Streptomyces collinus Tu 365: one gene and its partner. The protein of the gene in region 2 interacts with the protein of the main gene of each other region in a pairwise test. Links are inferred from orthologs where the notes say so. Each region holds a gene or a part of one and is shown on either strand. Other genes may lie near its edges.

Region 1 (4,582 bases), 1.9 Mb from region 2 along the record:
CGAGTCCCTTGACGTCGACGGCGGGTGGCACGCGCTCTACGACCGGAACAAGAAGGCGATCGGCGCCGACCCGGACGACATCAGTGCCGGTCAGACCCTGCGAGTCGGTGCCGAAACGGGCGAATAGCGACGGGAGTTGGCGCCCCACTTCACTCACTAATGTCCGGTTTGGTGAAAGTGTGGGATGAGTCTCAGAAGCCCTGATCGTCTTTGAAATTCCGTCGATCGCCTGTCTACGGTCAAGGCCGCTCGTCACCACGAGCCCCGGCAGTCGCAACGCCGAATCCTGCCAGCGGTTGCCCGGGAACAGTCGTCGCGTCAAGCGCCGCAGGCAGGAGCGGGGGACCCAAGGTAAGTGCCGGGCCCAGCAGTCGAGCTGGAACCGGCTAGGGGTGGAGCCGTGCCTCCCAGGGAGGCGCGGCCGGGCAACTCAACCGGCCCGAACCCGACAGCTCACCTCGCAGGCGTCGGTGAGGGGATCGATCCATGCTGTTTTCCGGCAAGGGCAAGCACCGTCGTCCGTCCAAGGCCGTCCGCGCCATCACGTTCGCCGGTGTCACCGGCGCCGTCGTCGCCGCCCCGCTGATGGCGGCCGGCAACGCCTCCGCCGCCACCGCCTCCGAGTGGGACAAGGTCGCCCAGTGCGAGTCCGGCGGCAACTGGTCCATCAACACCGGCAACGGCTACTACGGCGGTCTGCAGTTCTCCGCCTCCACCTGGGCCGCGTACGGCGGCACCGCCTACGCCCCGCAGGCCAACCAGGCCGGCAAGGCGCAGCAGATAGCCGTCGCCGAGAAGGTGCTGGCTGCGCAGGGCAAGGGCGCCTGGCCGGTCTGCGGCACGGGCCTGTCCGGCACCCCGTACTCCGGTGCCGCCGCCTCGGCCGGCACGAGCAAGAGCACCACCACCACCACCCGCTCCACCGACCAGCAGGCCGCCAACCGCTCGGCCACCCGCACCGCCCCGTCGGCGAGCAAGACCGTCACCACCCCGACCGGCAAGAAGGTCAAGAAGGGTGACGGCGAGTACAAGGTCGTCAAGGGCGACACCCTCAGCCTCATCGCCGGCAAGCACCACGTCCAGGGCGGCTGGAAGAAGCTCTTCGAGCTGAACAAGGACATCGTCCAGGACGCCAACCTCATCTACCCGGGTCAGCAGCTCCACCTGAAGTGACCCCCGGCTCCCTCCGGGAGCACCGCGCTCTCACCCGGGGCCCCGACCTGAGGGCCCGTGAGAGTCGCCCCCGTCCCCACGGGCTCCCCGCCCCGGCGCGTCGTCCCCCGTACGCGCCGGGGCGGGGTTCTGCTGTTTGCCGGGTGTTCGGCCGGGCCTCATGCGCACGCCCCTTTGTTCCGGACGGAAACAATGGGTACGGTTCCCCCTGTCCCTCCCAGTCCTCGCCTGTCCACGGGACGGTCGGTCGGTGGCCGACGCCCCTTGGACGGTTAGGCTCTAGGCGCGCGGCACACCAGCCCCGCACAACCAGCGTCACATCCATGAAGGAGATGCTCGTGCCGTCCATCGACGTCGTCGTAGCCCGGGAAATCCTGGACTCCCGAGGCAACCCCACGGTCGAGGTCGAGGTCGGCCTCGACGACGGCAGCACGGGTCGTGCCGCCGTCCCGTCCGGCGCCTCCACCGGCGCCTTCGAGGCCATCGAGCTGCGCGACGGTGACCCGAACCGCTACCAGGGCAAGGGTGTCGAGAAGGCCGTCCTGGCCGTCATCGAGCAGATCGGCCCGGAGCTGGTCGGCTACGACGCCACCGAGCAGCGCCTGATCGACCAGGCCATGTTCGACCTGGACGCCACCGACAACAAGGGCTCGCTCGGCGCCAACGCCATCCTCGGCGTCTCCCTCGCCGTCGCCCACGCCGCCTCCGAGGCCAGCGACCTGCCGCTGTTCCGCTACCTGGGCGGTCCCAACGCGCACCTGCTCCCGGTGCCGATGATGAACATCCTGAACGGCGGCTCGCACGCCGACTCCAACGTGGACATCCAGGAGTTCATGATCGCCCCGATCGGCGCGGAGTCCTTCTCCGAGGCCCTGCGCTGGGGCACCGAGGTCTACCACACGCTGAAGAAGGTCCTGAAGAGCAAGGGCCTGGCCACCGGCCTCGGCGACGAGGGCGGCTTCGCCCCGAACCTCGGCTCCAACCGCGAGGCCCTCGACCTCATCCTCGAAGCGATCAAGGAAGCCGGCTACGCGCCCGGCGAGCAGATCGCCCTCGCGCTCGACGTCGCCGCCTCCGAGTTCTACAAGGACGGCAAGTACCTCTTCGAGGGCAAGGAGCGCTCCGCCGCCGAGATGACGGAGTACTACGAGGAGCTCGTCGCGGCCTACCCGCTCGTCTCCATCGAGGACCCGCTGTTCGAGGACGACTGGGCCGGCTGGAAGGTCATCACCGACAAGCTCGGCGACAAGGTCCAGCTCGTCGGCGACGACCTGTTCGTCACCAACCCCGAGCGCCTCGCCCGCGGCATCGAGGAGGGCACCGCCAACGCCCTGCTGGTGAAGGTGAACCAGATCGGCTCGCTCACCGAGACCCTGGACGCCGTCGAGCTGGCCCAGCGCAACGGCTTCAAGTGCATGATGTCGCACCGCTCCGGCGAGACCGAGGACGTCACCATCGCCGACCTGGCCGTCGCCACCAACTGCGGCCAGATCAAGACCGGCGCCCCGGCCCGCTCCGAGCGTGTCGCCAAGTACAACCAGCTGCTGCGCATCGAGGAGATCCTCGACGACGCCGCCGTCTACGCCGGTCGCAGCGCGTTCCCGCGCTTCCGCGGCCACGCCGGGGTCTCCAAGGGCTGACCTCCCACCGGGCTAAGTCTTAGCCAGTCGTACGTACGTCCCCGTACCCGGTCCCGTACCGTGTCCGGGGACGTACGCACGTGGAAGGGGAGGCGGCAAGCCACATGGCCGTGAAGGACCGGGACCGTTTCTCCACCGCGACCAGGCTGCGGCTGCTCGGCGAGCAGACGGCGGCCCGGGTCTACCGCTCGCAGACCAAGCGGCAGGCGCGCCGCTCCCGGCTCACGGGCCGCGCGGCTCTGCTCGCGCTGGTCCTGTGCTCGATGATCGTCGCGCTCGCCTACCCGATGCGGCAGTACGTCTCGCAGCGCGCCGAGATCGCCGACCAGCAGCGGCAGCAGGAACAGGCCCGCAGACGCGTCGAGCAGCTGCGCGACCTGAAGGCGCGCTGGCAGGACGACGCCTACGCCGAGCAGCAGATCCGGCGCCGGCTGCACTACGTGATGCCCGGGGAGACCGGGTACGTCGTGATCGACCCGGGCGCGGCCAAGCAGTCCCGCGCCGACCTGGGGGCCGCCCACCGGCCCTGGTACGCGAACGTCTGGGACGGGGTCGACAAGTCCGACGCCTCCGACCAGTGAGCCGGCCCCCGGCCGGTGACCGACAGAAAGCCACCCTGAAAGCAGTCATGGAAACGCCTCCGCCGACCACTCCGCACACCGAGCCCACCGACGCGGACGTCGAGGCCTTCAAGCAGCAGCTCGGCCGCCCGCCGCGGGGCCTTCGGGCCATCGCGCACCGCTGCCCCTGCGGTCAGCCGGACGTCGTCGAGACGGCACCCCGCCTGCCCGACGGCACGCCCTTCCCGACGACGTACTACCTGACGTGCCCGCGCGCCGCCTCGGCGATCGGCACGCTGGAGGCGAACGGCGTCATGAAGGAGATGACCGAGCGGCTGGCCACCGACCCGGAACTGGCCGCCGCCTACCGCGCCGCGCACGAGGACTACATCCGGCGCCGCGACGAGATCGAGGTCCTGGAGGGCTTCCCGAGCGCCGGCGGCATGCCGGACCGGGTGAAGTGCCTGCACGTGCTCGTCGCCCACTCGCTGGCCGCGGGGCCGGGCGTGAACCCGCTGGGCGACGAGGCCATCGCGATGCTGCCCGAGTGGTGGGCCAAGGGGCCGTGCGTGACGCCGGCCGACGCCGCCGGGTCCGCCGAGCCCGCCGAAGGGGGCGCCGAGTGACCCGGGTCGCCGCCATCGACTGCGGTACGAACTCCATCCGGCTCCTGGTCGCCGACGCCGACCCCGCGACGGGTGAACTCGTCGACCTGGACCGGCGCATGACGATCGTGCGGCTCGGCCAGGGCGTCGACCGCACCGGCCGGCTCGCCCCCGAGGCGCTGGAGCGCACCTTCGCCGCCTGCCGCGAGTACGCGGAGATCATCAAGGAGCACGGCGCCGAGAAGCTCCGCTTCGTCGCCACCTCCGCCTCCCGCGACGCCGAGAACCGGGACGACTTCGTCCGCGGGGTCGTGGACATCCTCGGCGTCGAGCCCGAGGTCATCACCGGCGACCAGGAGGCCGAGTTCTCCTTCACCGGTGCCACCAGGGAGCTGACGGGCCGTGACGACCTCGCCCGGCCCTACCTCGTCGTGGACATCGGCGGCGGCTCCACCGAGTTCGTCGTCGGCGACGACCACGTGCGGGCCGCGCGCTCCGTGGACGTGGGCTGCGTGCGGATGACGGAGCGTCACCTGGTGCACGACGGCAAGGTGAGCGACCCGCCCACCGAGGCGCAGGTCGCCGCGATAAAGGCCGACATCGA
Region 2 (4,499 bases):
GCAGGGCACGTACGACGCCGTCATCGCGGCCTGTGTGGACCGGCCGCTGCGCGAGGTCGACCCACCGGTGCTCGACGTGCTGAGCCTCGGCACGCACCAGCTGCTCGGGACCCGGATCCCGACGCACGCGGCGGTGTCCGCCTCCGTCGAGCTGGCACGGGTCGTGCTGGGCGACGGGCGGGCCAAGTTCGTCAACGCCGTGCTCCGCAAGGTCGCGCAGAACGACCTGGACGGCTGGCTGGAGAAGGTCGCGCCGCCCTACGACGAGGACCCCGAGGACCACCTCGCCGTCGTGCACTCGCACCCCCGCTGGGTCGTCTCCGCGCTGTGGGACTCCCTGGGCGGCGGCCGCGCCGGCATCGAGGACCTGCTGGAGGCGGACAACGAGCGGCCCGAGGTGACCTTGGTGGCCCGGCCGGGCCGGGCCACGACGGACGAGCTGCTCCGGGAGGAGGCCGCCGTGCCGGGGCGCTGGTCCCCGTACGCCGTGCGGCTCACCGAGGGCGGCGAGCCCGGAGCCGTCGAGGCGATCCGCGAGGGGCGGGCCGGGGTGCAGGACGAGGGCAGCCAGCTGGTCGCCCTCGCGCTCGCGAACGCCCCGCTCGACGGTCCGGACCGCGCGTGGCTCGACGGGTGCGCGGGCCCCGGCGGCAAGGCGGCGCTGCTCGGCGCCCTCGCCGCCGAGCGCGGCGCCGTGCTGCTCGCCTCCGAGAAGCAGCCGCACCGGGCGGGCCTGGTGGCCAAGGCCCTGGACGGCAACCCGGGGCCGTACCAGGTGATCGCCGCCGACGGCACCCGGCCGCCGTGGCGGCCCGGCACCTTCGACCGGGTGCTGATGGACGTGCCCTGCACCGGCCTGGGAGCCCTGCGCAGGCGGCCCGAGGCCAGGTGGCGGCGACGCCCGGAGGACCTGGAGAACTTCGCCCCGCTGCAGCGCGCCCTGCTGCGCACCGCGCTCGACTCGGTGCGGGTCGGCGGGATCGTCGGCTACGCCACCTGTTCCCCGCACCTCGCCGAGACCAGGGCGGTCGTCGCCGACGTGCTCAAGCAGTACCCCGACACCGAACTCGTCGACGCCCGCCCCCTCCTTCCCAACGTCCCCGCCCTCGGCGACGGCCCGGACATCCAGCTCTGGCCCCACATGCACGGCACGGACGCGATGTACCTGTCCCTGATCCGCCGCACCGCCTGACCCGAGAAGAGGCGCGCCCCCAGGACACCGATGCTCCCGGCCGGCTGTCCCCACCTCAGGGGCGCGGGGAACTGCGCGACCAGCCCCCACCGGCCGGCAGCCGAAACTCGTCAAGGGGCGCGGGGAACTGCGCGACCAGCCCCCACCGGCCGGCAGCCGTAGCCCAACCGCGACAGACCACCGTTACTGCCGAGCGCAGCGACATGGCAGGCTTGGGGCATGGCCGCGCAGATCAACCCCAGCATCCTGTCCGCCGACTTCGCCCGCCTCGCGGACGAGGCGCGGGCGGTCGAGGGAGCCGACTGGCTCCACGTCGACGTCATGGACAACCATTTCGTCCCGAACCTCACGCTCGGCGTGCCGGTCGTGGAGTCACTGGCCCGCGCCACGGGCACCCCGCTGGACTGCCACCTGATGATCGAGGACCCGGACCGCTGGGCCCCCCAGTACGTCGAGGCGGGCGCCTCCTCCGTCACCTTCCACGTGGAGGCGGCGGCCGCGCCCGTACGGCTCGCCCGGGAGATCCGCGCCAAGGGCGCCCGCGCCTCCATGGCGCTCAAGCCCGCGACGCCGATCGAGCCGTACGAGGACCTGCTCCCCGAGCTCGACATGCTGCTGATCATGACGGTCGAGCCGGGCTTCGGCGGCCAGGCCTTCCTCGACATCATGCTCCCCAAGATCCGCCGCACCCGCGAGCTGATCGGCAAGCACGGACTCGAGCTGTGGCTGCAGGTCGACGGCGGTGTGTCGGCCTCCACGATCGAGCGCTGCGCGGACGCGGGGGCGGACGTCTTCGTCGCCGGGTCGGCGGTCTACGGGGCGAAGGACCCGGCGGAGGCGGTACGTGCACTGCGCAACCAGGCGGACGCGGCCACCGCCCAGGCATCCTGGGCATGCGACCACTGAGCCACGGCTATGTGAACGGTTGAATGTAGGCCGCCCATCAGGGCGGAGCAGTCGCGCCGGATCTGCAAGGATGAACGGCGAATCCAGAGTGTGAACAGCAGTGAGGAGATCGCCGTGTCGGGTATGTCGGCGGGCCGGTCAGCCATGCGGATGGGACCCGCTGAGCTGGTGCAGGCGGCGGCCATGGCCCGCCGCTTCTACCTCGAGGGCAAGTCCAAGATCCAGATCGCCGAGGAGTTCGGCGTCAGCCGCTTCAAGGTGGCCCGGGTCCTGGAGACCGCCCTCGAACGGGATCTCGTTCGGATCGAGATCCGCGTCCCGGCCGAGCTGGACGCAGAGCGCTCCGACGCGCTCCGCGCCCGCTACGGCCTCAGGCACGCCGTCGTGGTCGAGTCCCCGGCCGAGGCGGAGGAGACCCCCGACCCGGAGAACCTGGGCGAGGTCGCGGCCGACCTGCTCGGCGAGCTCGTCAACGAGGGGGACGTGCTCGGCCTGGCCTGGGGCCGCTCCACCATCCACATGGCGGCGGCGCTCGACCGGCTGCCGCCGTGCACGGTGGTGCAGCTGACGGGCGTGTACGACGCCGGGACCGCCGAGCGCGGCTCGGTCGAGGCGGTGCGCCGCGCCGCCCAGGTCTCGGGCGGCGACGCCCACCCCATCTACGCGCCGATGCTGCTGCCGGACGCGGCCACCGCCGGGGCGCTGCGCCACCAGACCGGCATCGCCCGGGCCTTCGAGTACTTCGACAAGGTCACGGTCGCCTGCGTCTCCATCGGCTCCTGGGAGCCCGGCATCTCGACCGTGCACGACATGCTCAGCGACGAGGAGCGCGCGCACTACGCGTCGCTCGGTGTCGCCGCCGAGATGTCCGCGCACCTCTTCGACGCCGAGGGCCGCCGGATCGGGCGCGACCTGGGGGAGCGGTGCATCACGGTCAAGACCGACCAGCTGCGCCGTATCCCGGAGGTCGTGGCGATCGCCGGCGGCCAGCGCAAGGCGTCCGCGATCGACGCGGTGCTGCGCTCGGGTCTGGTCACCAGCCTGGTGACCGACACCTCGGCGGCCGACTACCTGATGACGGCGGGCCCGACCCCGAAGCCCGCCCTCAGCCGGGCGGACCCGGACGGTCACTGAGGCAGCTCCGCGACAGTCCGCGCGCCGCACCTGACGGGTCCCCCCGGTGGGTCGCCGGCGGGCATGACGGACCCGCGGTGGGTCGCACGGCGGACGTGACGGGACGGGCGTGGCAGCATCGGCGGCATGCTGCCCCGTCCCGCCCCCCGACCGCTCCCGCGGCTGCCGCGGCTCCTGCGCGCCCTCGCGGGGCTGCTGGTCTGCCTGTGCGCCCTGCTGGCGGGGTGCTCACCCGGCACGGACCCGGGCACGACCGCGGGCACCGCGCCGGCCTCGGGCGTGTCCACGCCCGCATGGGCCCGGGGCACGGCCACCGTGCCGGAGTCCCGGCTCCCGGCCGAGGCCCGGCGCACCCTCGCCCTCATCGACCGGGGCGGACCCTTCCCGTACGCCAGGGACGGCATCGTCTTCGGGAACCTGGAGCGGCTGCTGCCCGGCCACCCGCGCGGCTACTACCACGAGTACACGGTGCCCACCCCCGGCGCGCACGACCGCGGGGCGCGGCGGCTCGTCACCGGCCGGCGCGGGGAGGTCTACTACACGGATGACCACTACAACTCGTTCCGGGCGGTGCTGAGATGAGCGAAGACCTGACGGACCGGCTCGTGGTCACCCTCGACCTCACGGGCGTCACCGACAAGGCCGGCCTGATGGACCGCGCCGCCCGGGCGCTGGCGCTGCCCGACTGGTTCGGCCGCAACTGGGACGCGCTCGCGGACTCCCTCGGCGACCACACGGTGTGGCCCGGGACCGCCGTCGAGCGCGGGATGCTGGTCGTCGTGCGGGGCTGGCGGCCGTACGCGGACGCGGCCCCCGGCGAGTGGCAGACCGCGCAGGACGTGTTCGCCGAGGCCGTCGACCGCACGCCCCGGCTCGCCGTCGTCCTGGCCCTTGGAGGATCCTCCTAGCCCCTCTCCGCCGGGCCTGGAGGTTCTGTGAGGGCCGGACAGCGCGTGCGTCATGGGAGAATGAAGTACGTGCTTCTTTCCCCCTGGCGCACCCGTCGGGGGGTCACCTCTGATCGACTGGGATGTGCGGCACGTGCGTTTCCTCAATGACATCCAGCCCGCGTACGACCTGACGTACGACGACGTCTTCATGGTGCCGAGCCGCTCCGCGGTCGGCTCGCGTCAGGGCGTGGACCTCTCCTCGCCGGACGGCACGGGCACCACCATCCCGCTCGTCGTCGCCAACATGACCGCCATCGCCGGCCGCCGCATGGCCGAGACGGTGGCCCGGCGCGGCGGCCTGGTGGTCATTCCGCAGG

What was found.
Region 1: the proteins of rpe (region 2) and eno interact in binary tests that used the Escherichia coli proteins (3 or more experiments, as listed by UniProt). The link is inferred for Streptomyces collinus Tu 365 from one-to-one orthologs.

What each region holds. Positions count from the first base shown.
Region 1 is NC_021985.1:3,718,742-3,723,323, reverse strand. The notes cover bases 731-3,659. They hold eno (phosphopyruvate hydratase), read left to right. Parts: upstream 731-1,505; coding sequence 1,506-2,813; downstream 2,814-3,659. Other genes in these bases: B446_RS16050 (DUF501 domain-containing protein), read left to right, coding at 3,442-3,659; B446_RS16055 (FtsB family cell division protein), read left to right, coding at 2,918-3,394; B446_RS16065 (transglycosylase family protein), read left to right, coding at 731-1,173. In the rest of the region: B446_RS16070 (transglycosylase family protein), read left to right, coding at 1-127; more of B446_RS16065, read left to right, coding at 487-730; more of B446_RS16050, read left to right, coding at 3,660-3,999; B446_RS16045 (Ppx/GppA phosphatase family protein), read left to right, coding at 3,996-4,582. UniProt on the Escherichia coli protein: Catalyzes the reversible conversion of 2-phosphoglycerate (2-PG) into phosphoenolpyruvate (PEP). It is essential for the degradation of carbohydrates via glycolysis.
Region 2 is NC_021985.1:1,808,284-1,812,782, reverse strand. What follows is about bases 409-3,254. They hold rpe (ribulose-phosphate 3-epimerase), read left to right. Parts: upstream 409-1,411; coding sequence 1,412-2,098; downstream 2,099-3,254. Other genes in these bases: B446_RS07515 (sugar-binding transcriptional regulator), read left to right, coding at 2,189-3,232; B446_RS07525 (RsmB/NOP family class I SAM-dependent RNA methyltransferase), read left to right, coding at 409-1,192. Outside these bases: more of B446_RS07525, read left to right, coding at 1-408; B446_RS07510 (ribonuclease domain-containing protein), read left to right, coding at 3,359-3,814; B446_RS07505 (barstar family protein), read left to right, coding at 3,811-4,140; B446_RS07500 (GuaB1 family IMP dehydrogenase-related protein), read left to right, coding at 4,274-4,499. UniProt on the Escherichia coli protein: Catalyzes the reversible epimerization of D-ribulose 5-phosphate to D-xylulose 5-phosphate.